DNA from 4 places in the Bradyrhizobium sp. USDA 4451 genome. Region 3 is predicted to be linked to each of the others. Evidence: predicted binding sites of a transcription regulator. Region 3 holds the regulator's gene; each other region holds the start of a gene.

Region 1 (7,801 bases), 5.2 Mb from region 3:
CGCCGAGCGTTCGAAGCTGCATCAATGGCTGTGCTTCATCGGCACCGAATTGCACAAGGGCCTGTTCCTGCCGCTGCTCGACAGGAAGGCACCACCCGAAGCCAAGACCTATGCGCTCGAGAAATACGTTTCGCGGCTCGACTATGTCGAGGATCATCTGAAAGGCCGCGAGTATCTGCTCGACCATTTCAGCGTCGCCGACGCCTATCTCGTCACGGTCATCAACTGGACCATGGCGACGCCGCCGATCGAACTCGCAAGATGGCCGGCGCTGAAGGCCTATTACGAGTGCCTGCGCACCCGGCCTTCGATCGCAAAGGCGGTCGCGGAAGAGTTCGAGCTCTACAAGGCCGAGATCGCGCGGCACAAGGCGGCGGCGTAAGGCACATTCTCGTTTCGAACGTGACGGCCTCCGAGCGGGGCCGTCCATCCTTCGAGGCTCGCTCCGCTCGCACCTCAGGATGACGAAACTGCTCGCAGCAAATCTAGCACCTTGCGAATATCAATCACCCGTCATGCTGAGGAGCGCGGAACGCGCGTCTCGAAGCACGACGGCCCACCTCTCGCCGTCAGAACGGCTCCTGCCCCAACCCCGGCACATCGGCCGGACGCGGGCCCGGCGCAGGCCAGTGGAAGCGGCGGTCCTTTTCTGCAATCGCGATATCGTTGATCGAGGCCTCCCGGCGGCGCATCAGGCCGTGCTCGTCGAACTCCCACTGCTCGTTGCCGTAGGAGCGAAACCAGTTGCCACTGGCATCATGCCATTCGTACTGGAAGCGCACCGCGATGCGGTTGCCGTCGAACGCCCAGAGATCCTTGATCAGGCGGTAGTCCTGCTCCTTCTCCCATTTGCGGGTGAGGAAGGCGACAATCGCCTCGCGGCCCTGAAATACCTCGGAACGATTGCGCCAGCGGCTGTCCTCGGTATAGGCGCCGGCGACCCGAACGGGGTCGCGCGAATTCCAGGCATCTTCGGCCATGCGCGCCTTCTGCGCGGCGGTCTCGCGGGTGAAGGGCGGCAGCGGCGGACGTGACATCGGCGATCCCTCGCGGTTGTTGGTCACGCAAATCTATCGCCGCGGGATCGAGAGTCGATGGGGCGTTTCCTATTGCCCGATAATTATGCCAGATCGGCCTTCATCAGCATGCGGATGGATTTCGGGATCGGCTGCGCGCGGCCGCCGCTGACGAAGGCGACGCGCACCTGCGCCTTCACAAGCACGTCATCGCCGCGCCTGACCTCCTGCGCCAGCATGATGGAGGCGCCCTTCACCGCGACCGGCCAGGTCACGACGTCGAGCATGTCGTCCATCCGCGCGGGCTTGAGGAAGTCGAGCGTCATCGAGCGCACCACAAAGGCGAAGCCGCCGGTCTCGGCCTCGGCCTCCTCGAACAGCGCGTTCTGCTCGGCGCCCATCAGGCGGAGATGATTGGTGCGCCCGCGCTCCATGAAGCGCAGGTAGTTGGCGTGGTAGACGATGCCGGAAAAGTCGGTGTCCTCGTAATAGACGCGGACCTGCATATGGTGGCGGCCGTCGCGGATCGCGCCGTCGATATGGGGGAAGGTCAATTGCGGCCCCTCGATTGAGGTCGTTTGAGCATGATCTCTTCGGAAAACCGCTGCGCACTCTTCCGGATCATGCTTTGGAACAACAATCGTGTTGCGCAAATTGCGCGATCACGCAAGCGCGGTCAGGACACCACCGGCCCTTTTCCGCCGAGCGTGACCTGCACGATCTCGGGCGGCACGCCGAGGCGGAACGGCATGATGCTGCAGCCGAGGCCGCCGGAGACGACCACGTCGCATTTCAGCTTGATGTGGCCGTAGGCGAGCCGCATGCCGTGCTTGACCGGCACCGCCGGCGACCAGCCGAGCAACCGGACCTGGCCGCCATGGGTGTGGCCGGAGAGTTGCAGCGCGACACGCGAGGGCACGCGGAGCGCAACGTCGGGCTCGTGCGCGAGCAGGATCACCGGCGCGTCGTCGGTGACCTTTGCGAGCGTCCCGTTGAGATCGTCGACGCCGATCCGCCTGATCTCGCGGTAGCGCCGCGCCGCCATGAAGGCGAGCTGGTCGCCGAGACCGGCGAGCCAGAACGGGCGACTATCTTTGACGAGCCGCACCGCGTCGTTCTCGTAGACCGGGATGCCCGCGCGCTCCAGCGCGCGGCGTGCGACCGGCACGCCCTGCCCTTGCCGCTGCACCGTCTTGTCGTCCCAATAGTCGTGATTGCCGAGCACCGCATGCACGCCGAGCGGCGCCTTCAGGCCCTTGAGCACCGCGGCCCATTCGGACGCCGGAATGAAGCGCGTGACGTGACGCAGTCCCGCGACATAATCGCCGAGCAGCACGATGATGTCGGGGTTGAGCGCATTGGCGCGCTCGACGATCTCGGCGATGCGATCGAGCGACATCCAGGGATCGCAAGCATGAATGTCGGCGAGCGCGACAATCCTGAGCGGAAAGTCCGCCGGCCATTGCCGCGGCGACAGATCGTAGCGCGTCAGCGTGAGGCGGACGACCGGCTCGCTCAGGCCATAGGCCGCGGTCGAAGCGGAGGCGGCGGTCAATCCGCCGGCGGTGCGCAGAAAGTTTCGACGGGAAATCATGGACGTGTGATCGGTGATGCCTGAGCCAGGATAGGCCCTTGATTGGAGCGAAATTTGGCCCCGTTTGTGCAGACGGCCTGCAGAGCTGCAGCGATGGTTAGCGCGCAAGGTTACCGGCAGCGCAATGCGCTGCACCAACACGCCTGTTCACGTCTTCGAGAGCTTAGCCTTAGTCCTCGTCGCCATTGCCGCCGAACAGGCCGAACTGCGAAGGGTCGCGGTTCGGCTCGGCGAGGCCGAGATGGCGGAAGGCGTGCGAGGTCAGCAGCCTGCCGCGCGGAGTGCGCTGCAGATAACCGCACTGGATCAGATAAGGCTCGATGATGTCCTCGATCGCATCGCGCGGCTCCGACAGTGCCGCCGCCATGGTCTCGACGCCCACCGGCCCGCCGCCATAGTTCAGCGCGATGGTGGTGAGATAGCGCCGGTCCATCGCATCGAGCCCGGCGCTGTCGACCTCGAGCGCGCTCAGCGCGCGATCGGCGATGCCGCGATCGACGGAATCGGCGTCGGCAGCGGAGGCGAAATCGCGCACCCGGCGCAGCAGGCGGCCGGCGATGCGCGGCGTGCCGCGGGCGCGGCGCGCGATCTCGTTGGCGCCATCGGGGCTCATGCCGATGTTGAGCACGCGGGCGCCGCGGGTGACGATCTTCTCCAGCTCCTCAACGGTGTAGAAATTGAGCCGGATCGGAATGCCGAAGCGGTCGCGCAAGGGATTGGTGAGCAGGCCGGCGCGGGTCGTCGCGCCGACCAGGGTGAATTTCGACAGCTCGATCTTGACCGAGCGCGCCGCGGGGCCTTCGCCGATGATCAGGTCGAGCTGAAAATCCTCCATAGCCGGATAGAGCACTTCCTCGACCGCCGGGCTGAGACGATGGATCTCGTCGATGAACAGCACGTCGCGCTCTTCGAGATTGGTGAGCAGCGCCGCGAGATCGCCGGCTTTCGCGATCACCGGGCCCGAGGTGGCGCGGAAGCCGACACCGAGCTCGCGCGCCACGATCTGCGCCAGCGTGGTCTTGCCGAGGCCGGGGGGACCGACGAACAGCACGTGATCGAGCGCCTCGCCGCGCTTCTTGGCGGCCTCGATGAAGATCGAGAGATTCTTGCGCGCCTGCGCCTGCCCGACGAACTCGGTCAGCGACTGCGGACGCAGCGCGGTGTCGCCGACATCGTCGGAGCGGCGTTCAGGCGAGACCATGCGCGAGGGCGGGTTCACTTCGACAATTCCTTCAAGCCCAGCCGGATCAGCTGCGCGGTCTCGGCTTTCTCGCCGGCGCTGCGCGAGGCGGCGGCGATGGCGGCGGCGGCCTGCGGCTGGCCGTATCCGAGATTGACCAGCGCGGAGATCGCATCCGTCACCGGGCGCGGCGCGCGGTTGTTGTCGATCGCGCCTGACAGCTGCACCACCGCGGGATCGACATCGGCAAAGCCCGGCGCCTTGTCCTTCAATTCGCTGACGATGCGCTCGGCGACCTTCGGCCCGACCCCCGGGGTGCGCGCCACCGCCGCCCTGTCGCGCAGCGCGATGGCGTTGGCGAGGTCGGTCGGCGGCAGCGTGCCGAGCACCGCAAGCGCGACCTTGGCGCCGACGCCCTGCACGGTCTGCAGCAGGCGAAACCATTCGCGCTCGTGATCTGACCGAAAGCCGAACAGCTTGATCGCGTCCTCGCGGACATAGGTCTCGATCGACAGCACCGCCGCGCCACCCGGCGACGGCAATGCCTGCAGCGTGCGGCTCGCGCAATGCACCTGATAGCCGACGCCGCCGACGTCGAGGATCACGTAGTCCTCGCCGTAGGAATCGATCAGCCCCTTCAGCTTGCCGATCATCGCACGCCCCCGCTTTCGCATCCGTCGGTAAGGGACGCACCGGCGGACGGGTTCCCTCCCCCCTTGCGGGGGAGGGTTAGGGAGAGGGGTGCCGCTGGCTCCGTTGTCCGACGCTTCGCGCGAACAACGTTTGCACCGCGCTCAATTGGCTCGCGAACTTCATTGATACATCGTCGTCGCACATCACTGGTCGGAGCGCGGGGCTTACCCCTCTCCCCAACCTTCCCCCGCAAGGGGGGAGGGAGCCTGAACAGCGTGCCCTCCTCACATTGCAGGATCATAGGTTCGCCACCCTGAGCCGCAGCGCGGTGCTCTGGCGGTGATGGGCGTGGGTGATCGCGATCGCGAGCGCGTCGGCGGCATCGGCGGATCGCGGCTCGGCCTTCGGCAGCAGGATCTTCAGCATCACCTGGATCTGGTTCTTCTCGGCGTGGCCGGCGCCGACCACGGTCTTCTTGACCTGGTTCGGCGCGTATTCGGCGACCGAGATACCGAACATTGCGGGCGCCAGCATGGCGACGCCGCGCGCCTGGCCGAGCTTCAGCGTGGCGACGCCGTCCTTGTTGACGAAGGTCTGCTCGACCGCGGCCTCCGCCGGCCTGAAGTCGCCGAGCACGGCGGCGAGCCCCTCATGGATCGCCAGCAGACGGCTCGCCAGCGGCAGATCGTCCGGCGGCTCGACCGAGCCGCAGCCGACATAGACCAGACGGTTGCCTTCGGTCTCGATCACGCCCCAGCCGGTGCGGCGGAGGCCGGGATCGATACCGATGATGCGGACAGGAGAGCGAATCGGCTGCGATGTCATGCGGTAGTGATACCGCCTGGCCTGCGAGAACGAAACACAAACGGCAGTCCATCCCCGGCTCTGTCGCGGCCGGCCCGCTGATCATTCCGCCTCTGCTCGTCATCCCCCGCGAAAGCGGGGGATCCAGTACGCCGCGGCTTATCGGCTCAAGTACTACGGCCTCTGGAATACTGGATCGCCCGGTCGAGGCCGGGCGATGACAGCGGAGAAAGCGGCCTCAGCCGCCCATCTTCGCGAGCAGCGCGTCGGACACCTCGAAATTGGCGTACACGTTCTGGACGTCGTCGTGCTCGTTGAGCAGGTCCATCAGCTTCAGCAGCTTCTCGCCGGTCTCGTCGTCGACCGCGACGGTGTTCTGCGGCTTCCACGTCAGCGCCGCCTTGCGCGGCTCGCCGAACTTGGCTTCCAGCGCTTTTGCCACGTCGCGGAAAGAGTCCTGCGAGGCGTAGACCTCGTGGCCGGCCTCGCTGGAGACCACGTCGTCGGCGCCGGCCTCGATCGCGGCATCCAGCATGGCGTCGTCGGAGGCGACCTTGGCGTCGTACTCGATGATGCCGGTGCGGTCGAACATGAAGGCGACCGAGCCGGTTTCGCCGAGATTGCCGCCCGATTTGGTGAAGAACGAGCGGATGTCGGAGGCGGCGCGGTTGCGGTTGTCGGTCAGCGCCTCGACGATCACGGCGACACCGCCGGGGCCATAGCCCTCGTAGCGGATCTCGTCATAATTCTCGCCCTCATTGCCCGCTGCCTTCTTGATGGCGCGGTCGATATTGTCCTTGGGCATGTTCTCGGCGCGGGCCGCGACCACGGCGGCGCGCAGCCGCGGGTTCATCGCCGGGTCCGGGGTGCCGAGCTTGGCCGCCACGGTGATTTCGCGGGCCAGCTTGCCGAAAAGCTTCGACTTCTGGGCATCCTGCCGGCCCTTGCGGTGCATGATGTTCTTGAATTGGGAATGGCCGGCCATGCGACGTCTCTTCGGAGCTTAGGGTCTGAACGGGGATGGAAAACGCGGCCTTATAGGCCCCTCACGGTCAAAATCAAAGGATCGGCGAGGCCATCCGGCGGAGGAATACTACCGCATGCCGGAATATGAGGCACTTGTTAACCATGACTTCATGCCCGGATGCGAGGATCGCGCCCGTCCCCGCCGCAACTTTCCAATAGCCCGCAAAAGAGCTCCCATGGCGTTCGGTTTGTTTCGCAAGCAAGTGCCGGAGCCGGCCGCGCCGGCCGTCGCGCCGCAGGTTCCGGCTGAAGCCGCGACCGCGACTGATTCGGCCCAGGATTCGTCCAAAGATTCGTCCGGAGACTCCTCGAAGGAGATCCTGGAACTGCTGGAACTCGAGCTCGGCGCGATGATCCGCCAGCTCGAGCGCGCCGCAGGCTCGGTGGCCGACGGCGCCGAGGCGACGGCAGCCAAGCTTGCCGCCATCCGCGCCCGCACCGATGCGCTGACCGGCCACAGCAGCGACGCACAGAGCACCGCGACGACCTTCTCCGAGGCCGCCGACCGTTTCACCCATTCCGCCGAGGGTATCGGCCAACAGGTCCGCAGCGCGAGCCAGCTCGCCGACGACGCCGCGGCCGCGGCGCGCGAGGCCACCGCCAATGTCGACCGCTTGCGCGAATCCTCGGCCGCGATCGGCAACGTCGTCAACCTGATCGCCCAGATCGCGCGGCAGACCACGCTGCTGGCGCTGAACTCGACCATCGAAGCGGCGCGCGCCGGCGCCGCCGGCAAGGGCTTTGCGGTGGTCGCCACCGAAGTCAAGGCCCTCGCGGTCCAGACCCAGAGCGCGACCGAGGAGATCACCAAGAAGATCGAGGCGTTGCAGAAGGACGCCACCGGATCGGCCGATGCCGTGCATCGCATCTCGGAGGCGATCGACAAGATCCGTCCGGTGTTCGACAACGTCAACAGCGCGGTCGCCGAGCAGAACCAGATCACCGGCGAGATGGGCCAGAACGCGGCCTCGGCCTCGACCTTCATCGTCTCGGTCGGCACCAGCGCCGGCGAGATCGACAGCGCAACCCGCGAAGCCGCCGCGCATGGCGACGATGTCGCCAAGGCCGGCAAGGCGGTGACCGCGTTCGCGCAAAAGCTCAAGGCGCGCTGCGCGGTGCTGCTGCGCCAGGACGAGCGCGGCGATCCGCGCAAGGACGAGCGGCTGCCTTGCAGCCTCACCATCGAGATCACCACCGCGCGCGGCACCGTCACCGCGCCGGTCTACGAGCTCGCGATGGACGGCATCTTGATCGGCGGGCCCGACGTCGAGAAGCTGCCGGTGCAGGAGACCCTGAGCGCGACCTTGCAGGACATCGGCGCGTGCCGGATCAGGATCGCCGACCGCGCCAAGGCAGGCGTCCAGGCGCGCTTCGAGGCCGCGACATCAGCGCTGCGCGAGAAGATCGAAGACCGGATGTGGGCGATCCACGAGGAGAACGCCGAACTGGTCACCCGGGCGATGGAAGCCGGCCACGCGCTGAGCAAGATCTTCGAGAGCGGGCTTGCCAGCGGCGCGATCACGCTCGACGATATGTTCGACACCGACT
Region 2 (7,801 bases), 3.7 Mb from region 3:
GGCGTGCTGGAGCGGTATTTTGCGTGATCCGGCCGGTTGGCTGGACAAAATAGTGAAGAACAACCCCATGCACAGTAGGGATTGTGGCCACTAATAATCCACCTGCACCAGATATAGTCCCTCCGGCGGCGCCACCGGGCCGCAGGCGGCGCGGTTGCGGGCGGCCAGCGCCGCGGCGAGATCGTCCGCGCTCCAGCGGCCCTCGCCGACCCAGACCAGCGAGCCGACCATCGAGCGCACCTGGCTGTGCAGGAAGGAGCGCGCCGAGGTCACGATGTTGATGGCGCTGCCGTCTCTGACGACGTCGAGCTGGTCGAGCGTCTTCTCCGGCGATTTGGCCTGGCACTCGGTATCGCGGAAGGTCGTGAAATCATGCTTGCCGAGCAGGCGTTGCGCGGCCGCGTGCATCGCATCCGCATCGAGCGCGCGCGGCACCCGCCAGACCCGGCCGATGTCGAGCGCGAGGTTCGCGCGGGTGTTGGTGATGCGATAGAGATAATGCCGCCTGGTCGCCGAGAACCGCGCCTCGAAATCGTCCGGCACGATATCGGCCGCGAGCACGGCGATCGGATGGGGCCGCAGATGCGCGTTCAGCCCGTCGCGAAAGCGGCCAGGCGGAAAATGCTTGGCGATGTCGCAATGCGCGACCTGGCCGCGCGCGTGCACGCCGGCGTCGGTCCGCCCGGCGCCATGGACGCGGACGTCCTCGCCGCAGATCGCCTTGACCGCGGTCTCCAGCGCGCCCTGCACGGTCGGCGCAGTGTCCTGGATCTGCCAGCCGGAGAACGGCGTGCCGTCATATTCGATGGTGAGCTTGTAGCGGGGCATCAGGCGAGCCGCGCGGGCGGCTTCAGCGGCGTACCGCGTAGGAAATCCGCAGCCTTCGTCGGCGTCTTGCCGGCGCGCTGCAATTCGAGAATCCGGATCGCGCCGTCGCCGCAGGCGATCGCGAAAGTGTCGTCGAGCACATCGCCCGGCTGGCCCGAGCCTTTCGCCAGCTCGCAACGCAGGATCTTCAGCCGCACCGGCTCGCCTTCGCCCAAGAGCTCGCACCAGGCGCCGGGGAACGGCGACAGCCCATGAATGTGCCGCAGCACCGCGTGCGCCGGCCGGGTCCAGTCGATCCGCGCCTCGGCCTTCTCGATCTTGGCGGCGTAGGTGACGCCGTCCGCGCTTTGCCTGGTCAACTGTAATCCGCCGCGCTCGAGCCCGCCCATCGCGCGCACCATCAGGTCGGCGCCGAGCGGCGCCAGTGCGTTGTGCAGGTCGGACGCCGTCATGCTGTCCGTGATCGGCAGCCGTTCGGCCATCGCGATGTCGCCGGTGTCGAGGCCGACATCCATCTTCATCACCATCACGCCGCTCTCGGAATCGCCGGCCATGACGGCGCGGTTGATCGGCGCAGCGCCGCGCCAGCGCGGCAGCAGCGAAGCGTGCAGATTGAAGCAGCCGAGCCTGGGCGCATCGAGGATCGCCTGCGGCAGGATCATGCCGTAGGCGACCACGACGGCGGCGTCCGCCTCGTGAGCGCGAAATTCCGCGAGCGCTTCGTCGGTCTTCAGCGTCTTCGGCGTCAGCACCGATATGCCGAGCCGGCGCGCCTCCTGCTCGACCGGCGTCGGCTGCAATTGCAGGCCGCGGCGACCACCGGGCTTCGGCGCGCGGGTGTAGACCGCCACAACCTCATGGCCATGGGCCACGAGCTCCAGCAGCGTCGGCACCGCGAAATCGGGCGTGCCCATGAAGATCAGGCGAAGCGGCATTGGATCAGACTACCCTCGCTGGCTCCAAATTATCCGTCATGGCCGGGCTTGTCCCGGCCATCCACGTCTTGGCGCCATGAAGAAAGGAAGACGTAGATGCCCGGGACAAGCCCGGGCATGACGGCGGAGTGCGCGCCTACTCCGCCGCGCGCTTGGCGGCCTTCTCGAATTTCTTGAACACGCGGTCGCGCTTCAGCTTCGACAGATAATCCACGAACAGCACGCCGTTGAGATGGTCGATCTCGTGCTGGATGCAGGTGGCGTAGAGCCCCTCGGCATCCTCCTCATGCAGCTTGCCGTCGAGGTCGGTGAAGCGCAGCCGCACCCGCGCCGGGCGCTCGACCTCCTCGTAATATTCGGGGATCGACAGGCAGCCCTCTTCGTAGACCGACAGCTCGTCCGAATGCGAAATGATCTCCGGATTGATGAACACCCGCGGCAGCGGCGTGGTCTCGCCGTTCTCGTCGCGCTTGGCGAGGTCCATGGTGATCAGCCGCAACGGCTGCGCGACCTGGATCGCCGCGAGCCCGATGCCGGGCGCGTCATACATGGTCTCGAGCATGTCGTCGGCGAGCTTGCGGATCTCCGGCGTCACCTTCTCGATCGGTTTCGACACCAGCCGCAACTGCTTGTCCGGCAGGATGATGATTTCTCGTAATGCCATGGCGGCGATTTAAGCCGCGGGCCTGATGCGGTCAATGCGTTCAGGAACCCGTTAAGACAGCCTTAACCACGATTCTTCACGCCTGATTAACCAAGAAAATTAGGAAAGCATTTACCATAAGCGTTCCCTCTTCGTTCGCACCCGGCCGCGAATCGGCTACAACGGCCGGCATGAACGAGATTCTGCTCATGCTTGGCGACCTTCCGGTCCGCGTCTCCGACGCGCTGATCGGGCTTAGCGCGCTGGCGCTGATCCTGCTGTTCGCCATCGCCGTGGTGATCGCCCGCGCCAGCCGGCGTGGCGCGGAACTGGCGATGGCCCAGGCCATCCGCGCCGACGAGTTGGAGGAGCGGCTTGCCGACATGCTGCGCGCCCAGAGCGAATCCTCCGGGCGGGTCGACGCCAAGGTCGATGCCTTCGCGCAGGCGCTCGCCGGGCGCCAGGCCGAGATGGCCCGCGCCGTCAACGAGCGGCTGGATTCGGTGACCCACCGGGTCGGCCAGTCGATGGAACAATCGACCCGCAACACCATGGATTCGCTGCGCGTGCTGCATGAGCGGCTCGGCATCATCGACCACGCCCACAAGAACCTCAACGAGCTCACCACCCAGGTCACGACCTTGCGCGACGTGCTCGCCAGCAAGCAATCGCGCGGCGCGTTCGGCCAGGCGCGGATGGAGGCGATCGTCCAGGACGGCATGCCGAAGGGCTCGTTCGAGTTCCAGTACACGCTGTCGTCGGGCAAGCGGCCGGATTGCGTGGTGTTCCTGCCCGACCAGCGCCCGCTCTGCATCGACGCCAAATTTCCGCTGGAGGCGATGACCGCGCTGCACGATGCGCGCAGCGACGAGGAACGCAAATCGGCCTGCCAGCGGCTGCGCGCCGACGTGCTCAAGCATGTCAGCGACATCGCGGAGAAATACCTGATCCCGGGCGAGACCCAGGACACCGCGCTGATGTTCGTGCCGTCGGAATCGGTCTATGCCGAGATCCATGACGGCTTCGACGACGTGGTCCAGAAGGCCTATCGCGCCCGCGTCGTGCTGGTGTCGCCGTCGCTGTTGATGCTGGCGATCCAGGTGATGCAGCAGATCCTGAAGGACGCCCGCATCCGCGACGCCGCCGACCAGATCCGCAACGAGGTGATGCACCTTGCTGATGATCTCGGCCGGCTGCGCGAGCGCGTGCTCAAGCTGCAAAATCACTTCGGCCAGGTCAACGAGGACGTCAGGCAGATCCTGATCTCCGCCGACAAGATCGAGAAACGCGCCGGCCGCATCGAGGAACTCGACTTCAGCAAGGCCGAGACCCCGATCGAAGTGCCGCGTTTCGTCAAGCCCGGCGCGCCCGAGCTGTTCCCCGCCCCGCGCAAGCTGCAGGCGGGGGAGTGAGTGTTGCTGATCAGAGATCTCGCGGCATAATCTGTGTCATCGCCCGGCTCGACCGGGCGATCCAGTATCCCAGAGGCGGTGGTCGGGCGGTGACAGTCTTTTTGCGGCCGAATCTGGTAACACCGGATCATGACAGCCCCTGAAGCAACGTCGGACGCGTCGGCAAAACCGGAGCCAAGACCTGCCGCCACCTCCTGGCGCGACAGTTTTGCGGTGTATCTGCAGCCGCGGGTGCTGATCGTGCTGCTGCTCGGCTTCTCCTCGGGGCTGCCGCTGGCATTGTCGGGCTCGACGCTGCAGGTGTGGATGAAGGAGGCCGGGGTCGATCTCGGCACCATCGGGCTGCTGGCGCTGATCGGCACGCCCTACACGCTGAAATTCCTCTGGGCGCCGCTGGTCGACGCGCTGCACGTGCCACTGTTCACGAAAGTGTTCGGACGCCGCCGCGGCTGGCTGCTGCTGTCGCAGCTGTTGCTGATCGCGGCGATCCTGGTGCTGGCGCTGGCCGATCCGGCGCGATCGCCGTGGTTCGCGGCGTTTGCCGCGCTGTTGGTCGCAACGGCGTCGTCGACGCAGGACATCGTGGTCGACGCCTTCCGCGTCGAAAGCCTGCCGGAAAGCGAGCAGGCCGCCGGCATGGCGTCTTATGTCGCGGCCTATCGTGTCGGCATGCTGGTCTCGACCGCCGGCGCGCTGTTCATCGTCAGCGGCTTCGAGTCCGCAGGCCTCGCGCGGCCATCGGCGTGGATGTGGGGCTATGTGGTGATGGCCGCACTGGTGGTGATCGGCATCGTCACCGCGCTTGCGGCGACCGAGCCGGCGCAATCGAAAGGCGCCGAGGCGGCCACGCATGCGCAGAACGCCGCCGAACGGGTGTTTCACGCCGCGCTCGGCGCATTCTCCGAGTTCCTCAGCCGCAAGGATGCCTTCGCGGCGCTCGCCTTCGTGGTGCTGTTCAAATTCACCGACGCGTTCTCAGGCACCATGACCGCGCCGTTCGTGATCGACATCGGCTTTTCCAAGGTCGACTACGCGGCGATCGTGAAGGGCGTCGGGCTTGCCGCGACCCTGATCGGCGGCTTTGCCGGCGGCTTCGTAGCGCGGCGCTATTCGCTGGCGTCGAGCCTGTGGATCGGCGGCGTGCTGCAGGCGGTCGCCAACCTGTCGTTCTCCTGGCTCGCCCATGTCGGGGTCGATCAATGGGCGCTGGCGCTGGCGATCACGGCGGAGAACTTCACCAGCGCGATCGGCACCGTGATCTTCGTCGCCTATTTGTCGGCGCTGTGCCGCAATCCGCTGCACACCGCGACCCAGTACGCGCTGCTGACGGCGCTCGCGGCGGTCGGCCGCACCTACCTGTCGTCGGGCGCGGGCTATGTCGCCAAGACGGTCGGCTGGCAGGTGTTCTTCGTGATCTGCGTGCTGGTCGCGATCCCGAGCCTGATCCTGCTCGCCTGGCTGCAACGGCGTGGGCATTTTGATGAGCTGGGGCCGGTGCGGGTTTGAGCCTCCGCTGTCATCACCCGCGAAAGCGGGTGATCCAGTATTCCAGAGACGTTCGTGATTCTGTGGAGAAGCCGCGGCGTACTGGATCGCCCGGTCGAGCCGGGCGATGACACCGCAACTGAGGTAGCTACTTCGTCACCACGCTCCACTTCGTGACGATGGCTTCGCTCATCTCGCCGGCGTCCTTGGCGCAGGCGACCTCGTCGACCTTCACCGAGATCGCCTTGCCGGAGAGGCTCTTGAGCTGCGCGGCCTGGGCGTCGTTGGTCGGAACGAGCTGGAAGGTTTCCGGTCCGGTCTCGAGGTTGCACAGGCCGTTCGGCGGCGGCAGGCGGCGCGGCTCGCTGGTGATCTGGTAGGTCGCGACGCGCTTGCCGCGATTCTTGGTGTCGCGCACCTTCATGACGCCGAGTTCCCCCGACAGCACGTCGCCGGCATGAATGATCTTGCCGGGCTTCTGCGGGGCATCGCCCTGCTGCGCGATGGCGCAGGGCGCGGCGAGAGTTGCCGCCAGACACGCAAAGCCCAAGCGTACGCCGAATCGGTGTGTGGTCATTTGCAGTGGTTCCGTAGTAGATTCGTCAGATCTGTTTGAGCATGATCTTTTCGGAAAACCGGTTTCCACTTTTCCGGATCATGCTGTTGTGCGTGGATGGCCATCCCCGAATCGTCATCCACCCTATCATTTTGTCTGAGCGCGATCTTTTCGACTTGTGACGGATCGGCCGGCAAATATCGCCGAGGCCTGCTCTCAAGTGCGCGCTAGAACAGCGTCCGCTGCCGCATTGCAGCCGATAGCGTACCTTCATCGAGGTAATCAAGCTCGCCGCCGACAGGCACGCCATGCGCCAGCCGCGTCACCCGCACATTCGCCTCCGACAACAGATCGGTGATGTAATGCGCGGTGGTCTGGCCATCGACGGTGGCATTCAAAGCGAGAATGATCTCACTGACTTCAGGCGCATGCGCGCGCGCCACCAGCTGATCGATGGTGAGATCCTGCGGACCGACGCCGTCGAGCGGCGACAGCGTCGCGCCAAGCACGTGATAGCGGCCATTGGTCGCATTGGCGCGTTCCAACGCCCAGAGATCGGCGACATCGGCGACCACGACGATGATCGCGGGATCGCGGCGCGGATCGGTGCACACCGTGCAGGGGTTTTGTGTATCGATGTTTCCGCAGGTCTTGCAGACCTGGATCTTGTCGATCGCGACCTGCAACGCGGCGGTCAGCGGCGTCATCAGCGCTTCGCGCTTCTTGATCAGATGCAGCGCCGCACGCCGCGCCGAACGGGGACCTAAGCCCGGCAGCCGCGCCAACAACTGGATCAGGCGTTCAATCTCGGGACCGGCAACGCTCGCGGCCATTTTAAGTGGGACCGAATCCCGGCGGCAGGCCTAGCCCGCCGGTCAGCGCCATCATCTTCTCCTGCATCGCGGTCTCGGCCTTGCGGCGGGCGTCGCCATGCGCGGTGACCAGCAAATCCTCGAGCACCTCGCGCTCCTCCGGCTTCATCAGCGACGGATCGATCTTGATGCCCTTCACTTCCATCTTCGCGGTCATGCGCACCGCGACCAGGCCGCCGCCGGAAATGCCTTCAACCTCGACATTGCCGAGTTGCTCCTGCATCTCCTGCATCTTGGATTGCAGCTGCGCCGCCTGTTTCATCATGCCGAGAAAATCAGCCATGCCTGCGTTCCTATCGCCAAAGATCAATCGTCATCGCTGTCGGAAGTTTCAATCGGGTCTTCGCCTGATACATCCGCAACCGGAACCTCGGCGGCGAGGCGGCGGACCTCGACCACCTTGGTGCCGGGGAAGCGCGCCAGCACCTCCTGGACGCGCGGATCGGCTTCGGCGGCGCGCTGATGCTCGCTGCGGGCCTGCTCATTCTGCGAGCGCACCGTCGGCTGGCCGGCCTCGTTGGAGATGATCACGGTCCAGCGCCGCCCGGTCCACAATTCGAGCTTGCGCGGCAGATCGGTGATGAGCGCGCGCTGCGCCTTCGGCTCCAATGCGATCTCGAGCTGGCCGTCCTCGATGCGCACCAGCCGCACATCGGCCTCCAGCGCGCTCTTGGTCATGATGTCGCGCTTCTCGCCGGCGAGCGCGATCAGCTGCGGGAAGCTCGAGATCCGCAGTGCCGGCGCGGCATTGCCGGCCGGTGCCGCCATCTGCGGACGCGCAGCGAGATCGGCGCGCGGCGCAGCCTGCGGGGCACGCGCCGGCGCTGATGGCATCGCAGACATCGCCGAGCCAGGCGCGCCGCGTGACGGGGACGATGCGGCGGAGCCAGACGTCGCCGGCGCCGCGCCGCCACCGTTCTGCTCGACCATCATCCGGATCGCCTCGTCCGGCGTCGGCAGGTCGGCGACATAGGCGATGCGCACCAGCACCATCTCGGCGGCGGCCGCCGGGCGTGTCGCGGCCTGCACCTCGGCAATGCCCTTGAGCAGCATCTGCCACATCCGCGACA
Region 3 (7,801 bases):
GCTTGTTTTGAGCGACCACCCAATATTGAAACCTCAACCGGGGAACTGCGGCTCGATCAGCGACATGATCATCAGCGTGACGATCAATATCGAGGGCGCGCAGGCAACCACCGCAGCCAACCAAAGGTCCGAGTGGGCAAAGATGTCATAATCGTCCCGCATGGGTGGCCTCCAAACGAATCCAACCATGTACGGAAAAACATTGGTTTGCCGACTGTTCCATTCGCGTTCGAGGAACGACCGGTCTCGATGAGCGTCGCCTGCAGAGCTCGCGCACGGCCGGCGATGAAGCGAGACGAGGAACCGACATGGCGTGCAACAGTCGATTGCGGCGAGGTAGCTCAACCGATCTTGCGGCGCATCGCGTTCGGGAACGCCCACTGAGGAACGCTTGGGCGAAATTCAATCTCCTCGGCTAGACCGGAACAGATCGACCAGTCATGTACCGCATTTACTATTTTGCTGCCTTCCTCGCTGTGACGGGATCGGTCTTCGGCTTGCTGGTCGCCCTTGAGAAGACCGTCGGCGGATGACGCCAGGGAGGAAACAAGTTTTGCATCGAGTGGCACGGAAGCGCTCGATGGGGCGATCCGGCGACCCTGGCCGGGTTATGCCGAGCCTAGCTTTTTCTCGATGTAAGCATTCACCGTTTCGGCGAAGCCGCGCTGATCTCCCACAACGGCATTGAGCTGCGTCAGCACGTCTTGCTGGAGGAGCCGGAGTCCGCTCCTCCTGGCTCCAAGCAAGGTCGCGTCCCAATACTCGTTGACCGCTCTCTCGGCCAGCGCAATGCGGTTCACGTCGCCTTCTGCGATCAGTCGGCGCAGAACTCCCAGGCAAGCATCCAGGTGGGGCATCCCTCACCCGCCTCCAGTCCAGGGAGCTCGGAAAGAAAGGGCCCCAGCGAGTGGGCACCACACTGAGGCCAAGGTCCGTTCGTCCATCGTGTTCGGCGTCACCCGGTCAGGAGCCAGCTCACGCTGGCGACGAGCGCGATGAATGACATTCCGGCAAAGCCGAGAAAGCCCATCTCCACGCTGTCCATTCGATGAGGTGTCAACATCCCCGCAGTTTGCATCTCGTCTCCGAGACCCGCATTTAAAAATGCATGTCAGAAGCCATGTCCTAATTTCGCTGAGCCCCAAACAGCGGCCGCTCCACCAATTCGGATTTCAGAAACAACGGGCGTGAAGCGACGAGAACGTTTCGGCTCTCGTCGTCCCTGACCGAACACGCCGTCAGCCACGTCACCCCGCATGCTCGCGCCAGTTGGTTCCTGCCCGCAGCAAAAATTCCGCCAGCACTGGATTAACCTATGTAGATGCCATGCAAGGCCATTGGTGGCCGAATTCGCGCGACAATTGTTCGCGCGGGCCGAACGCCATGGGAAAGAAACGACGAAATCGGGTTAAGCAAACGACGTCACTGACCTTCAGACTGCTAAAGCTTGCCGAAACGGCCAGGACCAGGGCAAGCGGCTTGCCGCCTGGAGCCGAACGTGAACGCATGCTGAGGAAGTCACTTGAAGCCCGGCGTGCCCTCGAGATCGAGAAGTTCCTGGCAACCCCGGGGGCTGCAATGCCTTCATAGGCTTGTCGCGCATCCATCGTCCAAACGGCATCCGAAATGTCAGCCGAGCCGATCGAATATCAGGGTCATCGTCTAACGATCGTCGAGCAGCGAGGCGGCGGCTTCCTCGTCGAGATCACGCCTCTTGCGGGCGGTCCTCCGATCAGAACGCAAACCTTCCAGAGCACTCAAGAGGCGATCGCCAGGGCCAAGGCGACCATTGAGAAGCATCCAAGCAAGTGAAGCCGTACGGTTTGCAAGCAAAGCGTCCAACGCGTCGGCGGGCGGACCGGAGCAACATGATTGCTGGACCGATGCGAAAGCTCCATTTTCGAGTTGCGCGACATCCCACGTACTTTAACCAGGTTAAGGCGGGAACTTGGTAGCGGTTGCACGGTGTCGCCGCGCACGAAAGCACAGGGTATCGCGTGATGCGATGCTGGCTTCTGCGGGCTGGGGCACTCCGATGATCCTTCCAAAAGGACCCCTATTCATCATCAACATTTCAAACCCCGACGCCTTCTCGGGGAAAGGCAGCATCATCATGCTTGAATTGGCGGACGAGGATGCCGCTGTAAGAATAGCTCGAAAGATCGCTGCCGAGACAGGACGCTGGGTGACTGTGCGGAAAGAAGACATGGAAGTCGTTGGAACGATATCGCCGCCTACGACACATTAGGCGCGGTGATGACACGCCCCTGAAGACCACGAAGGTGTGCCCCTGGCTCGGGGACAGAGCCAAGGGCACCGGAAACGCCGACCTGCCGTTCCTGTTGGGTGGCGTTTGTTATCCAATACGCGGTGCCAGGTGCTGTCGTTCCTAATGAGCGATCGCCCGACAAGAGACGGCCCAGCGAGGGGCGCGATTATCGACGTCGGCCGCTCCCTGGACGCCTGGAGAAGAAGGGTGCAGCCCGCTGAGGGCACACGTCGGACGGCGATGTGTTTGCAGGGTGTTGCGGTCCGGACACGACGGGCAACTCAGCAAAACCTGTCAATCACCGTGTGCGAAAATATTTCGCTTTATCCGAAGCGCAACTCGGTGTATGAATTCCCCGTCTCACCCGACACGAGGGGCGCTTCGCGGTCGTCACGAACGCGGGTCGAGATGCGGTGGACGCCGAATGCGCAGTTGACGAACGCGCATGAGGCGGACGGCGAAATCGTGCAGGCCTGACGCCCTAGTGGCAGGTGTCTTTTCCGATTGCGCAATGCGCGTTGCGAAGACGGTGACAACAAAGCCAAGTCTCGCCGGGGAGAGCACGTATAAGCCGTAAGCCATCGCGCAGGGAAAGCCGGATTGCTCCGGTTACACCTGTGGTCCTACCCCCGAGCTTTCTACCCCATTGCTCGGGGCCCATGGGTGCGATCGGCACCCGGCTTTCCCTGCGCCCTCACCAACGGAGAGGGCGGAACGAGAAGCAAGACTCGGACAAATCATGTCGCGAGAATGCGGACGTATGATTCACAAGCGGCGCCACACATTCGCCGCCGTCCCGGCGAAGGCCCGGGACCCATTACCCCAAAAGCGAATTGTTGCGCGACGCTGGGGCCACAGCTTGTTTTCAACAACACAACCCTGTGGTTATGGGCCCCGGCCCCCGTGCGCAATTGCGCACTAGGCCGGGACGACAATGAAATTGTGGCGCGAGCATGCGAAGCTATGGACCGAGCGGGAGCCAGTGTCAGCACATCAGTCGCATGCCTCCCGCACAAATCGGGGACATTGCCGGCTGCCCGCAATTTTCGTACATGGTTCCACGCAATGACCTCGCACCCCCTCCCCGATTCCGTCGACGTGCTGCTGTTCGATATCGGCCGCGTCGTGCTCGACATCGACTTTGACAAGGTGATGGCGCACTGGGCGCAGCATGCCGGCTGCGCGCCGTCCGACCTCGCCACCCGCTTTGTCGTCGACGACAGCTTCAAGCATCACGAGATCGGCCGGATCGACGATGCGGCGTTCTTCGAAAACCTGCGCCGGACGCTCGGCATCGACCTCACGGACGCGCAGTTCCTCGAAGGCTGGAATGCGATCTTCACCGGCGAGATGCCCGATATCGCCCCCCTGCTCGCGGCCGCGGCGAAGCGGATGCCGCTCTATGCGTTCTCCAACACCAATCCGGCCCATGTCGCGCATTTCTCGGTTGTCCACGCCGAGTTGCTGAGCCATTTCCGCACCGTGTTCCTGTCCTCGAGCATCGGCCATCGGAAACCCGACGCCGCGGCCTACGATCATGTGGTAAAAGCCATCGGCGTGCCGGCGTCGCGGATCCTGTTCTTCGACGACCTGGCCGCCAATATCGAAGGCGCGCGGGCGCGCGGCCTTCATGCCGTCCACGTGACATCGACGGATGACGTGGCAAGGGCGCTGACCGCGCTCGGTATTTGAACCCTGGACTTGAGGAGCTCCGAGCGTGGCCCTGATGCCGGTTGCCGATGCCCTGTCCGCCGTCCTGGCCGGCGCCGAACCGCTGCCGGAGGAAATGGTCGCGCTCGATGCCGCCTATCACCGCACCCTGGCACGCGACCTCGCCGCGCGGCGCACTCAGCCGCCGCAGCCGATGTCGGCGATGGACGGCTATGCGGTGCGCGCCGCCGATGCGGCTGACCTGAAGGCGCGACTCAAGGTGATCGGCGAAGTCGCCGCCGGCCGGCCGTTCGAGCGCACGGTCGGTGCAGGCGAAGCGGTGCGGATCTTCACCGGCGGCGTGATCCCCGACGGCGCCGACGCCGTCATCATCCAGGAAGACACCGCCGTCGACGGCGACCACATCACGATCAGCGAGGCTGCCGCCGTCGGACGGCACATCCGCCCCGCGGGGGTCGACTTCCGCGAGGGTGACGTTCTGCTCGCCGCCGGCAGCCGCCTCTCCGACCGCGCGCTGTCGCTGGCCGCCGCCATGAACCATCCGGAACTCGCCGTGCGCCGCCGGCCGAAGGTCGCGGTGCTGGCGACCGGCGACGAGCTGGTGATGCCGGGCTCGCAGCCCGGACCCGGCCAGATCGTCTATTCCAACGGCTATGCGCTGCGGGCGCTGGCGCGTGCCGAAGGCGCTGAGACCATCGATCTCGGGATTGCCGCCGATACGGTTGAGGCCACCACGGCCGGCATCCGCCGGGCCCGCGACACCGGAGCCGACATCCTGATCACGACCGGCGGCGCCTCGGTCGGTGACCACGACCTGGTCAAGCAGTCGCTGGAGGCCGAGGGCGTCGCGATGGCGTTCTGGCGGATCGCGATGCGGCCCGGCAAGCCGATGATGCATGGCCGGCTCGAGGCGATGCGGGTGATCGGCCTGCCCGGCAATCCGGTGTCGTCCTACGTCTGCGCCTTCCTGTTTCTGGTGCCGTTGATTCGGGCGCTGAGCGGCCGAAAAGCGATTCATCATCGCCGCGCGACCGCTTTGCTCGGCCGCGACCTCGCTGCCAACGACCAGCGCGAGGACTATCTGCGCGCGCGTCTCGAGACGCGCGACGACGGCACGCTGATCGCAACGCCCGTGATGCAGCAGGATTCTTCGCTGCTCGGGAATCTCGCTGCGGCACGCGCACTTCTCGTGCGTCCGCCGTTTGCGCCGGCCGCCGTCGCCGGCAGCGAATGCGAGATCCTGATGCTGCCCGAATAGGGTTTTCTCACCGCGGCGATTGTGCGCCGCCGGGCGTGTTCACCGGAAATTAAGTGGTTGCGGAACACATATCGAACATATAGTGTCCGTTCATGATTTGTTTCGAGTACTGGTGTCTACAATCGGGAGGCCGCCCAGGAGCGCTTGCAGCAAGCACCATGCTCCCTTGGTCAGGCCCGGTCTGCAGATCCCACCGAAGAGTCTCGGAATCGAACGACGCTATCAACCGGGGGAATACTCGAGATGCTCACGCGCAAACAGTACGAACTTCTGCGTTTCATCAATGAACGTCTGAAAGAGGCCGGCGTCCCGCCCTCCTTCGACGAGATGAAGGATGCGCTCGACCTGCGCTCGAAGTCCGGTATCCACCGCCTGATCACTGCGCTGGAGGAGCGCGGCTTCATCCGCCGCCTGCCCAACCGCGCCCGCGCCATCGAAGTCATCAAGCTGCCCGAGCTGTCGGCCGGTGGCGGCAACGGCCGCCGCGGCTTCACCCCGAGCGTCATCGAAGGCACCCTCGGCAAGCGCACCTCTACGCCGCCGATCGCCGAGGATGACGGCAATCGACCGGTCGCGGTCCCGGTCATGGGCCGGATCGCTGCCGGTACGCCGATCGAGGCGCTGCAGACCCGCAGCCACACCATCAGCGTGCCGCCCGACATGCTCGGCTCCGGCGAGCATTATGCGCTGGAGGTGCGCGGCGACTCGATGGTCGATGCCGGCATTCTCGACGGCGACATGGCGCTGATCCAGCGCAACGACGTCGCCAACACCGGCGACATCGTGGTGGCGCTGATCGACGAGGAGGAAGCGACCCTGAAGCGCTTCCGCCGCCGCGGCGCTTCGATCGCGCTGGAGCCGGCCAACACCGCCTATGAAGTGCGCATCCTGCCGCCGAACCGGGTCCGCATCCAGGGCAAGCTGATCGGGCTCTATCGCAAGTACTGAATTGCAAATAGTTGCGGCGGCGAGGCAAATACTTGCGGCGGCGAGGAACGAGCGACAGATCGGATCGTTCCTTGGAAGATAGCGCGGCATGCGGCCTGCTCGATGCGCTCCGATACCTCTCACGCAGTGTCGCGTGTTTGTGATTGAGGCGGTCTCGGGCGAGTCGTACAATCGCCCAGAAACGAGCTGACACTCGTTCGCTATCGTCCACTCTGGTAGAGGCCCTATGCCTCAAGGAGAGGCACGGGTCGCTACCTCCATTTGAGGAGCCATCCGATGTGTGACTATAGTCTGCACGCCGTGGCATCGCGCCCCGCCATTGTCGGAGAGACGCTGATCACCACGACCTTCCGCGGCACGTCGACCCGCGGCTTTGCGTCGGAGAACGATCCGACTGTCGCGGTCTGCATGCTGCCGGGCACCGAGCTCGCTTTCGCCGAGAACGTTCGCTACGACAGCCGCTGGATCTGGACCAAGACGCTGAATTTCCGCGTCGGCGTGTTCAACGAAGTCGAGCCCGACGTGCCGGATCGCCATCATGATGCGGTCGAATTCCCCGACGGCAGCCATGTGCTAGTGACCCAGCTCGTCGAGGGACAGCGCGTCAGCGTGCTGCAATTGCCGGCACTGCATCCGCCGGTCGCGCAGAAGCCGAAGGTTGTGGAGCGGCGGCCCTCCGCATTTGCGTCGCTGTTTTTGGGTTGAACGCATCGTCGCCGCAGGATGACCCGGCGGCGAGTGACCGAAACGATTTCGAGCGACCCCGGACGTCGGGTTCCGGGGCGCGGCAGGAGATTTGCGTCGGCGGCCGCCTTGGCGCATCATCTGGCGCAGAGGACGTGCACTCACGGAAACCTGCTCGGTGGTCGATAAGGTCACATGGCAAAAGGCTGGACGCGTCACGGAGCCGGGCCGCTACATGTTCCGGTTCGGCTGGCTGACGGTGACGGCTGACGACCTGAAGGTCTGGCAGCAATTCCCCGAGGCGTCCTTCACCCTCGTCAAGAAGCCCGACGCCGGCCCCGATTCCGATGAATACCATCTCGGCCTGTTCGAATTGCCGGCCGGTCCCTCGCCAGACCCCGGCTAATCCTCACCCTGCAGATCGCTCTCCGCCGGCGTGGCGTCGACGGCCGGCCGTGGCGCGGTGGCGGGGGCGCGGAGCGTCGCCTCGGCCTCGCCGTCGCCGGGAACCGCAGGCGACCATGGCCGGTCGATCCCGCCGGGCTTGACCGCATCGATGGCGTAGCCGTCACGGGTCCGACGCAGCACCAGCGCGCCGTGACGCCGCAGCCGCTCAGCGTCGACCACCGAGGCCGCGCAGCCCCGCGGCGCCGGCCGGGCGGTGACGATCAGCGCCGCGCGCTCGCAATCATCGGCCAGCGCCTCCGGCCGGCTGGCCAGCGCGACGAAGGCGCCGCCGGGCCCCTGGACCACGCAGCCGCTCGGATCGCAGGAGACGCCCTCGCCGAGCGATGCATCAGTGGCGGTCCGCGCATCGGCGTCCGCCGCCAGCCACTCCTTGACCAAAAACGCATCCTTGGCGCTGTGCATCAGATGCAACCGCCCGTCCCCGCCGCGCACCGCGACGTTGCGGCCATCGGCGGAAATCAGCACGTCCGGCTGCGGCACCCTGAGCGCCCAGACCGAGGCCA
Region 4 (7,801 bases), 1.0 Mb from region 3:
TCGCCCAGCGCTATTTCAAGGATGCGGTCGAGAAGGCGCCGAAGGACGTCACGGCCTGGGTCGGGCTCGCCGCGAGCTACGACAAGATCCGCCGCTTCGATCTTGCCGATCAGGCCTATGCGCAGGCGATCCGGATCGGCGGCGAGACCGTCCAGATCCTCAACGACCAGGGCTATTCCCTCATGCTGCGCGGCAATCTCAGCGGCGCGCGGCGCAAGTTCGAGAAGGCGTACTCGCTCGATCCGGGCAACCCGGTGATCGCCAACAACCTCGAACTGCTCAACGGCAGCCGCAAGTTCATCGAGCGCCCGCCGAACAATCAGCCGTAGCGGTGCAATATTACCTTTGATGGGGCCGCCGACTCCTTTGCATGGGGTTGTTTTCGCCATTTTGGTAGCTCGCCCCTGCGACCCGACCTCGCCGCGATCTAGTTCGTCAGCACGGCATCGACGCGGCGGCTGTTTCTTGTGCTGATGATGATGGCGCCGTTGCGGATGGCAAATCTCGCACCGACGAGTCGCGGAATCTTTTCGGTCAGCGGCGACGGCAGCGGAATCATTCCGCCGCTCGCGGGATCGCCGACGTTGATCGGCGGCCCGCCCGCGCCGGCCGAAGGCGCTGCCTTGATGTACTCCCTGATCAATTGAGTCTCTTCCCGCGAGAGACTGAGTGCGGTCTGCTCGCTGATCGCCGCTCGCTTTTCTGTCTCGGCTTTCTGCTGCGCTTCTTCCTGTTGCGCGGCTTCGCGCCTGGCTGCGTCCTGCTCGAGCTTGGCGAGGCGCTCCCGCAGCGGCACGAGCTCCCGCCGCAGCATGACGATCTCGGATTTCAGGGTGGAGTTCTGACCGAGCGCAATCGCTGCGGCAACGCAGGCAACGACCGAAATCAGGCTGAGACATGCAACGGCAAGTCCCGTCACCCCGATGCGATTGGCCGTTGTCCGATCCTCTACGCCGCCCGCCGAACGCCGGCGCCGTGCCCGAGCAAATCGCGGCATGCTGCTGCCGAGCAATGTCATGAGTCGCGAGAGCCGGGAATCGTTGGGGCCCGCAGCGTGGATCGAGCCGAAGGCCGGTTCGAGCACGATCGGGCCTTGCGCGGAGAGATCGAGCGATGCGGCCGAGCCGCCGGCGTTCGAGGTCGTGCGCTCGGCCTGGCCGTCATCTCTGGCGTGCACGAGTTGGCGATCGATGTCGTCGGGCTGGTCGACACCAGCATCGCTGATCGCATCGGGCGTGTCGGCAGCAACGGCCTCAAGGCGCTCGCTCTGCCATTCGCCGAGCTCCTGTTTACCGAGTTCTTGCGCGTTAAGCTCCTGCTCGGCGCGGGACGCTGCAAGCGAGCTCCATAGCGCAAGCCCGGCCTCCGTGATCTGCAACCCGGCCTCATTGATCGAAGCCCATCCGGATTGGAACACGTCGGCGTCGCCGAGCTCGGACGATCGCTTCAACTTCGTGGCTGCGTCGCCCGCCGCGATCATGCGCTTGACCTCGCGACTGACCTCCTCGAGCGGGATCCGCTGTTCCGGTCTTGCAGCCAGCACACTCAAGATCGCCAGATTGAATCTCATGTGGCGCCTGTCGATGCCCCATCAGCCGGTCGTGCAGCCGGCGGTCTCCCCTGCCGGTGTCGGTCAGTCAGAGAGTCAAGCGAAGTGTAACGGCTCCCCGAGGGGCAAACAATCCGGCCCCAGGCGTACGACCGATGGATAAGTCTGCCCGCCAACGCGACGCGTCACGATCGGGGGCGCGCAAGCTGTTCAGAGAAATTCGCGAAGCCTTGAGAGCTCGATCACGTGCTCGGGTGACAGCACATCGGGGACGAGCGGAGGTTGCGCCTTGGTCCGAATCTCGTAGAGATGCCGCGTCTTCTCGGGCTTGCCCATGAAGTCGCGAATGCATTGGTCGAGCGTTGCGTTGGCGACCATATAGGGTGCGCGATCCTCTCGCCTGGCGTTGTTGAGAGAGGGCCATTTGTAAAGGGTGGCCGCAGCCTGGAAGTCCACCTGATGAGAGTGGTCGGTCATTCCAGGATATCTACCTGAAAAAGCCTGCCCGTCAACGCACGCCGGCAAGCGAGCGAATTGCTGCGGCAGTCCGCGCATTGTGTGTCGTTGCGACTGGTCGAACGACTGCCGCCGCGGCTCGCATGATTCGCTTCGATTGCCGCGGCCAACGGTCTCGATCTCCAGCGAGCCGAGTCGGCGTCGGCGGAGGGAAGCCTGCCGAAGGACAGGCCGGCCGATTGCTTCGCGCGGCGAGCGCACGCGAAGGGAGGACAAATTCCACGTTGACTGGATTTCGATTTGTTCTTATTTTGTTCTTTTGGTCGGGGCGAGCACAAGCAGGTCGAGATGGCAGCCGCAGCCACCATTCTGCACGCGGACCTCGATGCATTTTACGCCTCGGTGGAGCAGCTGCTTGATCCGTCGCTGCGCGGCAAGCCGATCGCCGTCGGGGGCGGGGTGGTGCTTGCGGCCTCCTATGAGGCCAAGGCCTTCGGCGTCCGCGGCGGCATGTCGGGACGGGACGCGCGCGAACTGTGCCCGCAGCTGATTTTTGTCGACGGCCATTTCAGGGATTACGAGCGGCTGGGCGACGCGGCCATCGAGGTGCTCGGCGATTTCACGCCGCTGGTCGAGCGCATATCGATCGACGAAGCCTTCGCCGACGTTGCCGGCTGCACGCATCTGTTCGGAACACCGGCGGACATCGCAGCGACGATCCGGCGGCGCGTGCGCGCCGAACTCGGCCTTCCGATCTCGGTGGGCGTCGCGCGCACCAAACATCTGGCGAAGATCGCTTCCCAGGTCGCAAAGCCCGACGGCCTTGTCGTCGTCGATCCCGACGCGGAGCTCAGCTTCCTTCACGAATTGCCGGTCGAGTTGATGTGGGGCGTTGGGCCGGTGACCCGGGCACGGCTGGACGCGATCGGCGTTGCGACGATCGGTCAACTCGCCACATTGTCGGAACGTTCGCTGACGCGGTTGCTCGGTCCGGCGGCAGGCGAGAAGCTCGCCGCGCTGGCCTGCAATCGCGATCCGCGAAAGCTCGTACCTCATCGGCGCGCGCGATCGGCGGGGGCACAATCGGCGCTCGGCCGCAAGCCCGCGACCATGCAGGTCATCAGGCCGACGCTGCTGCATCTCGCGGACCGCGTCGCCACGCGGCTGCGGGCGAAATCGCGGCCCGGACGAACCGTGACGGTGCGGGTGCGCTTCGCCGACATGAAATCGGTGACGCGCGCGATCACGCTCGACGCGCCGGTGTGCACGACGGTGATCCTGGCGCGGCTCGCCGAGAACCTGGTGCGTGCAACGCTTGCCGATCATCCCCGTGAGAGGATCATTTCGCTGTTGGCGATCTCGGTCTCGCATCTCGAGCAGCATTGGGACCTTGCGCTGGAGCTTCCGCTCGGATTGGCCGATGACGCGCTCCGCCCCGGAAGTCCAGCAGGCATCGCGCGCTGGGCGGCGGACTGCGCGATCGACAAGATCCGCGACCGCTTCGGCTGGGAGGCAATCGGATACGGCTCAGTCGCGCTGGAGGCGGTTCGGTCGGTGCCTGATGCGTTTCGCGCACTTGCCGAGAAGGAGCTATAACCTGCTACCGATTCACGATCGGGTCATCGCATTAAGAAAAGGCAATCCGGAATCGCGCCGTTGTGAGTGGTGGCCTCGCGCATGCGGTCTATTCTGACGCTGCGGAGGATAGCCATGAAGTACAGCTCCGAACTGATCCAGACGATGCGGGATGCGTTGGATACGGTCATGGCAAGCGTGCCGGCCGATCAATCCGTGTTCGGTCTGAAGGCCCACGTTGCCGAATCCATCTTGCGAGCCGCGGCCCACGGTCAGACGTCGTTCGACGGGCTCGTGACGGCCGCATCCGATCAGCTTCAATCCATCATATCGATGTTGACCTAAGCGTGATCCAGAAAAGTGCGAAGCGGTTTTCCGAGGAGATTCGACAACAGGCTAACGCGCGATGACGCCGCCTTAGGCAGCCGCAGGGCGTATGAATGACGGCCTGCCGAAGAAGACGGTGTCTTGCTCCTGGCGCAGCGCGTCGCAGATTCGGCCTGCCGGAATCTCGACGTCGTCATACGCGAGCACGTGGTCTCGCGCAATGTTCCGCCGAAGACGGCAACCTTCGGCTAGGCCGATCGGAAGAAGGTGCTCGGCGTGAGCGACCTGCGCATTCTCGCACAAGCCGTAGGTCATGTAGTGGCCAAGCCCGTCGAGGACTTCGCCAGCCCTGAGATCCCTCTTTGCGGCTGCGACCACATCGACACACGGCGCGCCGAGCGGAGTGATGGCTGCATCCTTGAAGATCGCCGCGCGTGCAACCGTGAACGGGACCTCAAAGTGACAAAGATGATAGGGCCAGTAGAAGCAGTAGAGGGGGCCTGCTCCCATCTTGTAGAGCGACAAATAGTGCTTCTCGACCGCATCGTTCGTCGTCCCAAGCACGAATATGCCCGGGTTTGGCATCGCTCCCACGCAATAATCCACGATGCCGGGACCGTCGAGAAGCTCATCGACCGGGTACCAGTTGACCGCTTCCTGGATCGGGGTGCCGGCCTCGACGACCGGACCGTGCATTCCGCGCCGCGCGACCCGCATGCCCGTTGCATTGGCAACGATCGCGTTCTCGAAGGATATCTTGGTGCCGTCAGCGAAAGACGTGACCATCGGGGCCTTCATCCCCCATTTTCTGGCAAACCCTTCCTGGGTCGTGGGATTGCGGTAGGGATCGTGCAGACCCTTGATGTTCCCGCACAGCACAGGCCTGATACCCAGTCCCTTCACCCACCGATACAGATTCATGATGACGCCTGGCTGGTCACCTTCCGTGTTGGTGATGACGACCCCGGTGCGGTCGGCATACGTCTTCAGGATCGGGCCGAGAGTGCCGTCCAGTTCGGCATTCATCATGACGACATGCTTGGTTCGGGCGATCGCCTGCATCACCACGCCGGCCGCGAATTCGATCGTGCCGGTGACCTCCAGAATCACATCGATCCCGTCAGCGTTGCAAAGAAGCATTGGGTCGTCGGTGATCGCGCGCCGGCCCCGGGTGATGCAGTCGTCGAGTTCGTCCACGCGGCGCACTTGCGTGACGTTGCTCTCACCGGATTCCGCGTAGGCCTTGCGGGCCTCATCGAGGTGACGGTTGCAGATCGCAGCGAGTTCGATGCCCTTGGTGTACTGCAGCATCTGGCGCGCGATACCCTTGGCCATGAACCCGGCGCCCACCATTCCCACCCTGATCGGGGTGCCGGTGCGTTGCAGCCGCTCGAGCTCGCGGTCGACGATGAACATGCTATCTACCCCTCATCGGCAGTCGCGACGAGCCGGTGCTCGTCCACGAAATCAGGCCAGCTGCAGTCCTTTTCCGAGATGACGGCGGGCTCGGCGGGCCACTTGATGCGAAACGCCGGATCGTTCCAGCGCACGCCGCGCTCGGCGGTCGGCGTGTAGAATTCGGATACGAGATACGTGACCTCGGTCTCGTCCGCGAGCGTCAGAAAGGCGTTCGCGCATCCCTTCGGGACGAGGAGCATGCGGTAGTTTTCGGCACTGAGCTCAACCGTGATGTGATGCATGAACGTCGGCGAGTCGGGCCTCAGATCGATCAGCACGTCATGGACCGCGCCGCGAACGCAGCGCAGGAGCTTGTCCTCCTGATAGGGCGCGACCTGGTAATGGAAGCCGCGCAACGTATGCTTTTGGCGGTTGAAGGAGATGTTCATCTGGGCGATCCGGTTGGGCAGGCCGTGATCGTCGAACTCCTGGCTGCACCAGCCGCGGGCAAAAAACCCGCGGCTGTCGGCTCGCTTTTCCAGCTCTACCGTGCAAGCGCCCTTAATTTCGGTGGTCTTGAAAATCATCGAATTCTCCAAGGCCAGGGTCACCCGGCCGGGCAAAGCACGCGCGAGCCGTGTACCTCGTAGCCAAGCGACACCAAAGGGAGCTCCGAGAGCGCCTGACGCACCCGCTCGCGTTTCTCCGGCTTCACGATGAACATGAGGAAGCCGCCGCCGCCGGCACCGCACAGCTTGCCACCTTCGGCGCCCGCTTCGAGGGCCCGCGTATAATAGTCATCGATCTCCGAGGTGGTGATCTTGGAGGCGAGACCCCGCTTCAGCGTCCAGCCGCGGTGAAGAGCTTCGCCCACCTGCTCGAGCGCGATCTGTTGACCGGAGCAGATGGAACGAAACTCGAAGGCGTCGTTGCGCATGCGCCGCAGAACGTCCAGGTTTCGTGACGTGTTGCTTCGCTGCTCGGTGAGTACCGAGGCGGCAGGGCGCTGATGGCCGGTCCAGAACATCATGATGTTGCTGAACAGGTAGGCGACAGAACCGCTTCGGGCCGGCTGCGGCTCGACCGTGACGCGGCCGCCGCGTCCGAACCGGAGCAGATTGAGGCCGCCGAACGCGGCGGCGTATTGGTCCTGCTTGCCGATCGGCTCCTTGAGCACTTCCATCTCGATGTGGCAGGCCTCCTCGGCCAGTTGGCCGGCGGTGACGCGCTCGCCGCGGAAGGCATGGAGCGCGTGGAGCAATCCAACTGCGAAGGCGCTCGATCCGCCCATGCCGGTGGACGCCGGCATGTCGGCGACGGTGCTGATGAAGATCGGAGGCTCGATGTTGAGAAACTTGAGGCACTCACGCGCAATGTTGTTGTCGATCTCCTCGATCGTATTGACCTGCTCGGTGCGTGAGTAGTTGAGCCGGATCGGCTCGTTGAAGAGGTCGCTGTGGCGCTTCACGGTCACGTAGACGTATTTGTCGACGGCCGCGCTCAGGACGGCGCCTTCCTCAACCTCGTAGAATTCCGGCAAATCCGTGCCGCCACCTGCGAAGCTGATGCGCAGCGGGGTCCGTGTCATGACGATATCGGTCGGACGCCAGCTGGCGTAAGCCGGTCTGAGCCACTCCGTGTTCGGGACAACGGATGCACGATCGAGTTCCCGCGTCGATAGAGTTTCCACTGCGCTCGGCCTCCTGACCTGTCGACACTTAGGCTCGAATTCGGCTCACGTTGGCACGGATCTCCGTCCACCTGAGCGACTCGTCGATCGTTCCGCTGTCGAGCAGATGCCGCAACCAGCTCAGACGCGTAAAACGCTTGTCCTTGAATGCACCATGCTTCAGGCCGATGCTCTGGAATGCGGTATAGAGCTCCCTCGCTCCGTCCGTCGCCGTCCATCGGAAGCTGAATTCCGGAAAGGTTCGCTTGAACTTGGCAAAATCCGCCTTGTAGGTGCGTTGATCAGCTCCGGGCTGCGGCACGCTCGCGAGTTCGCAACCGGGAACGCTTTGTGCCGCAATCTGCCCGAGATCGCGGATCTGGTGGTTGAGTTGGTCAGCACCGACGTTGAAGGCCTGGTTATGCACGCTCTCCAACGGTGCCTCGAGCACCGCCTGAAACGCACGCGCAACGTCCTGGACATGGACGACCGGCCGCCAGGGCGTACCGTCGCTCTGGATCACAATGCGGCCTGTCGTGAAGGCATTGCCCATGAAATCGTTGAGGACGGTGTCGAACCGCATCCGCGGTGACAGGCCGTAGACGGTCCCGTTGCGGCAATAGGTCGGAGAGAAGCGATCGTCGGCGAGGGCGCGCAGCGCCATCTCCGCTTCGACCTTGGAGCGGGCGTATTCGGTGCGCGGCGCGAGCGGCGCAGTTTCGTCGACGACGGCCGCTTCGGAGGTCCCGTACATGATGCAGGAGGATGAAAAAATGAAACGCCGGACGCCCGCCTGCTTCGCCAGCTTCGCGAGCCGGATCGTTCCC

What was found. The regulator LexA, encoded in region 3, represses DNA repair genes until DNA is damaged. The targets are predictions, from matches to a motif close to TGTTCNNNNTGTGTTCNG.
Region 1: ruvC (crossover junction endodeoxyribonuclease RuvC) is a predicted target of LexA. The motif match lies at 5,274-5,291, and genes of this name have one in related genera.
Region 2: ACVMB0_RS10305 (DNA recombination protein RmuC) is a predicted target of LexA. The motif match lies at 2,549-2,566, and genes of this name have one in related genera.
Region 4: dinB (DNA polymerase IV) is a predicted target of LexA. The motif match lies at 2,307-2,324, and genes of this name have one in related genera.

Annotation. Positions count from the first base shown of each region.
Region 1 is NZ_JBTRCH010000001.1:685,603-693,403, forward strand. Features, by position in the region: gene ACVMB0_RS03070 (glutathione binding-like protein) at 1-382, shown strand, start outside; gene ACVMB0_RS03075 (nuclear transport factor 2 family protein) at 570-1,037, opposite strand; gene ybgC (tol-pal system-associated acyl-CoA thioesterase) at 1,121-1,570, opposite strand; gene ACVMB0_RS03085 (metallophosphoesterase) at 1,693-2,610, opposite strand; gene ruvB (Holliday junction branch migration DNA helicase RuvB) at 2,780-3,829, opposite strand; gene ruvA (Holliday junction branch migration protein RuvA) at 3,826-4,443, opposite strand; gene ruvC (crossover junction endodeoxyribonuclease RuvC) at 4,721-5,248, opposite strand; gene ACVMB0_RS03105 (YebC/PmpR family DNA-binding transcriptional regulator) at 5,466-6,212, opposite strand; gene ACVMB0_RS03110 (methyl-accepting chemotaxis protein) at 6,430-7,801, shown strand, end outside.
Region 2 is NZ_JBTRCH010000001.1:2,239,979-2,247,779, reverse strand. Features, by position in the region: gene dapE (succinyl-diaminopimelate desuccinylase) at 1-27, shown strand, start outside; gene truA (tRNA pseudouridine(38-40) synthase TruA) at 91-828, opposite strand; gene fmt (methionyl-tRNA formyltransferase) at 828-1,763, opposite strand; gene def (peptide deformylase) at 1,900-2,427, opposite strand; gene ACVMB0_RS10305 (DNA recombination protein RmuC) at 2,598-3,818, shown strand; gene ACVMB0_RS10300 (AmpG family muropeptide MFS transporter) at 3,948-5,324, shown strand; gene ACVMB0_RS10295 (hypothetical protein) at 5,452-5,880, opposite strand; gene recR (recombination mediator RecR) at 6,087-6,692, opposite strand; gene ACVMB0_RS10285 (YbaB/EbfC family nucleoid-associated protein) at 6,694-7,014, opposite strand; gene ACVMB0_RS10280 (DNA polymerase III subunit gamma/tau) at 7,038-7,801, opposite strand, start outside.
Region 3 is NZ_JBTRCH010000001.1:5,933,029-5,940,829, forward strand. Features, by position in the region: gene ACVMB0_RS27360 (hypothetical protein) at 34-162, opposite strand; gene ACVMB0_RS27365 (hypothetical protein) at 342-569, opposite strand; gene ACVMB0_RS27370 (hypothetical protein) at 609-857, opposite strand; gene ACVMB0_RS27375 (hypothetical protein) at 1,627-1,812, shown strand; gene ACVMB0_RS27380 (HAD family hydrolase) at 3,335-3,961, shown strand; gene ACVMB0_RS27385 (molybdopterin molybdotransferase MoeA) at 3,987-5,198, shown strand; gene lexA (transcriptional repressor LexA) at 5,442-6,146, shown strand; gene ACVMB0_RS27395 (hypothetical protein) at 6,423-6,851, shown strand; gene ACVMB0_RS27400 (hypothetical protein) at 7,009-7,236, shown strand; partial or broken gene ACVMB0_RS27405 (ComEC/Rec2 family competence protein) at 7,233-7,801, opposite strand, start outside.
Region 4 is NZ_JBTRCH010000001.1:4,891,591-4,899,391, forward strand. Features, by position in the region: gene ACVMB0_RS22380 (tetratricopeptide repeat protein) at 1-329, shown strand, start outside; gene ACVMB0_RS22385 (hypothetical protein) at 428-1,480, opposite strand; gene ACVMB0_RS22390 (hypothetical protein) at 1,760-2,104, opposite strand; gene dinB (DNA polymerase IV) at 2,354-3,601, shown strand; gene ACVMB0_RS22400 (hypothetical protein) at 3,716-3,925, shown strand; gene ACVMB0_RS22405 (NAD(P)H-dependent oxidoreductase) at 3,998-5,323, opposite strand; gene rfbC (dTDP-4-dehydrorhamnose 3,5-epimerase) at 5,329-5,892, opposite strand; gene ACVMB0_RS22415 (GHMP family kinase ATP-binding protein) at 5,913-6,893, opposite strand; gene ACVMB0_RS22420 (NAD-dependent epimerase/dehydratase family protein) at 7,024-7,801, opposite strand, start outside.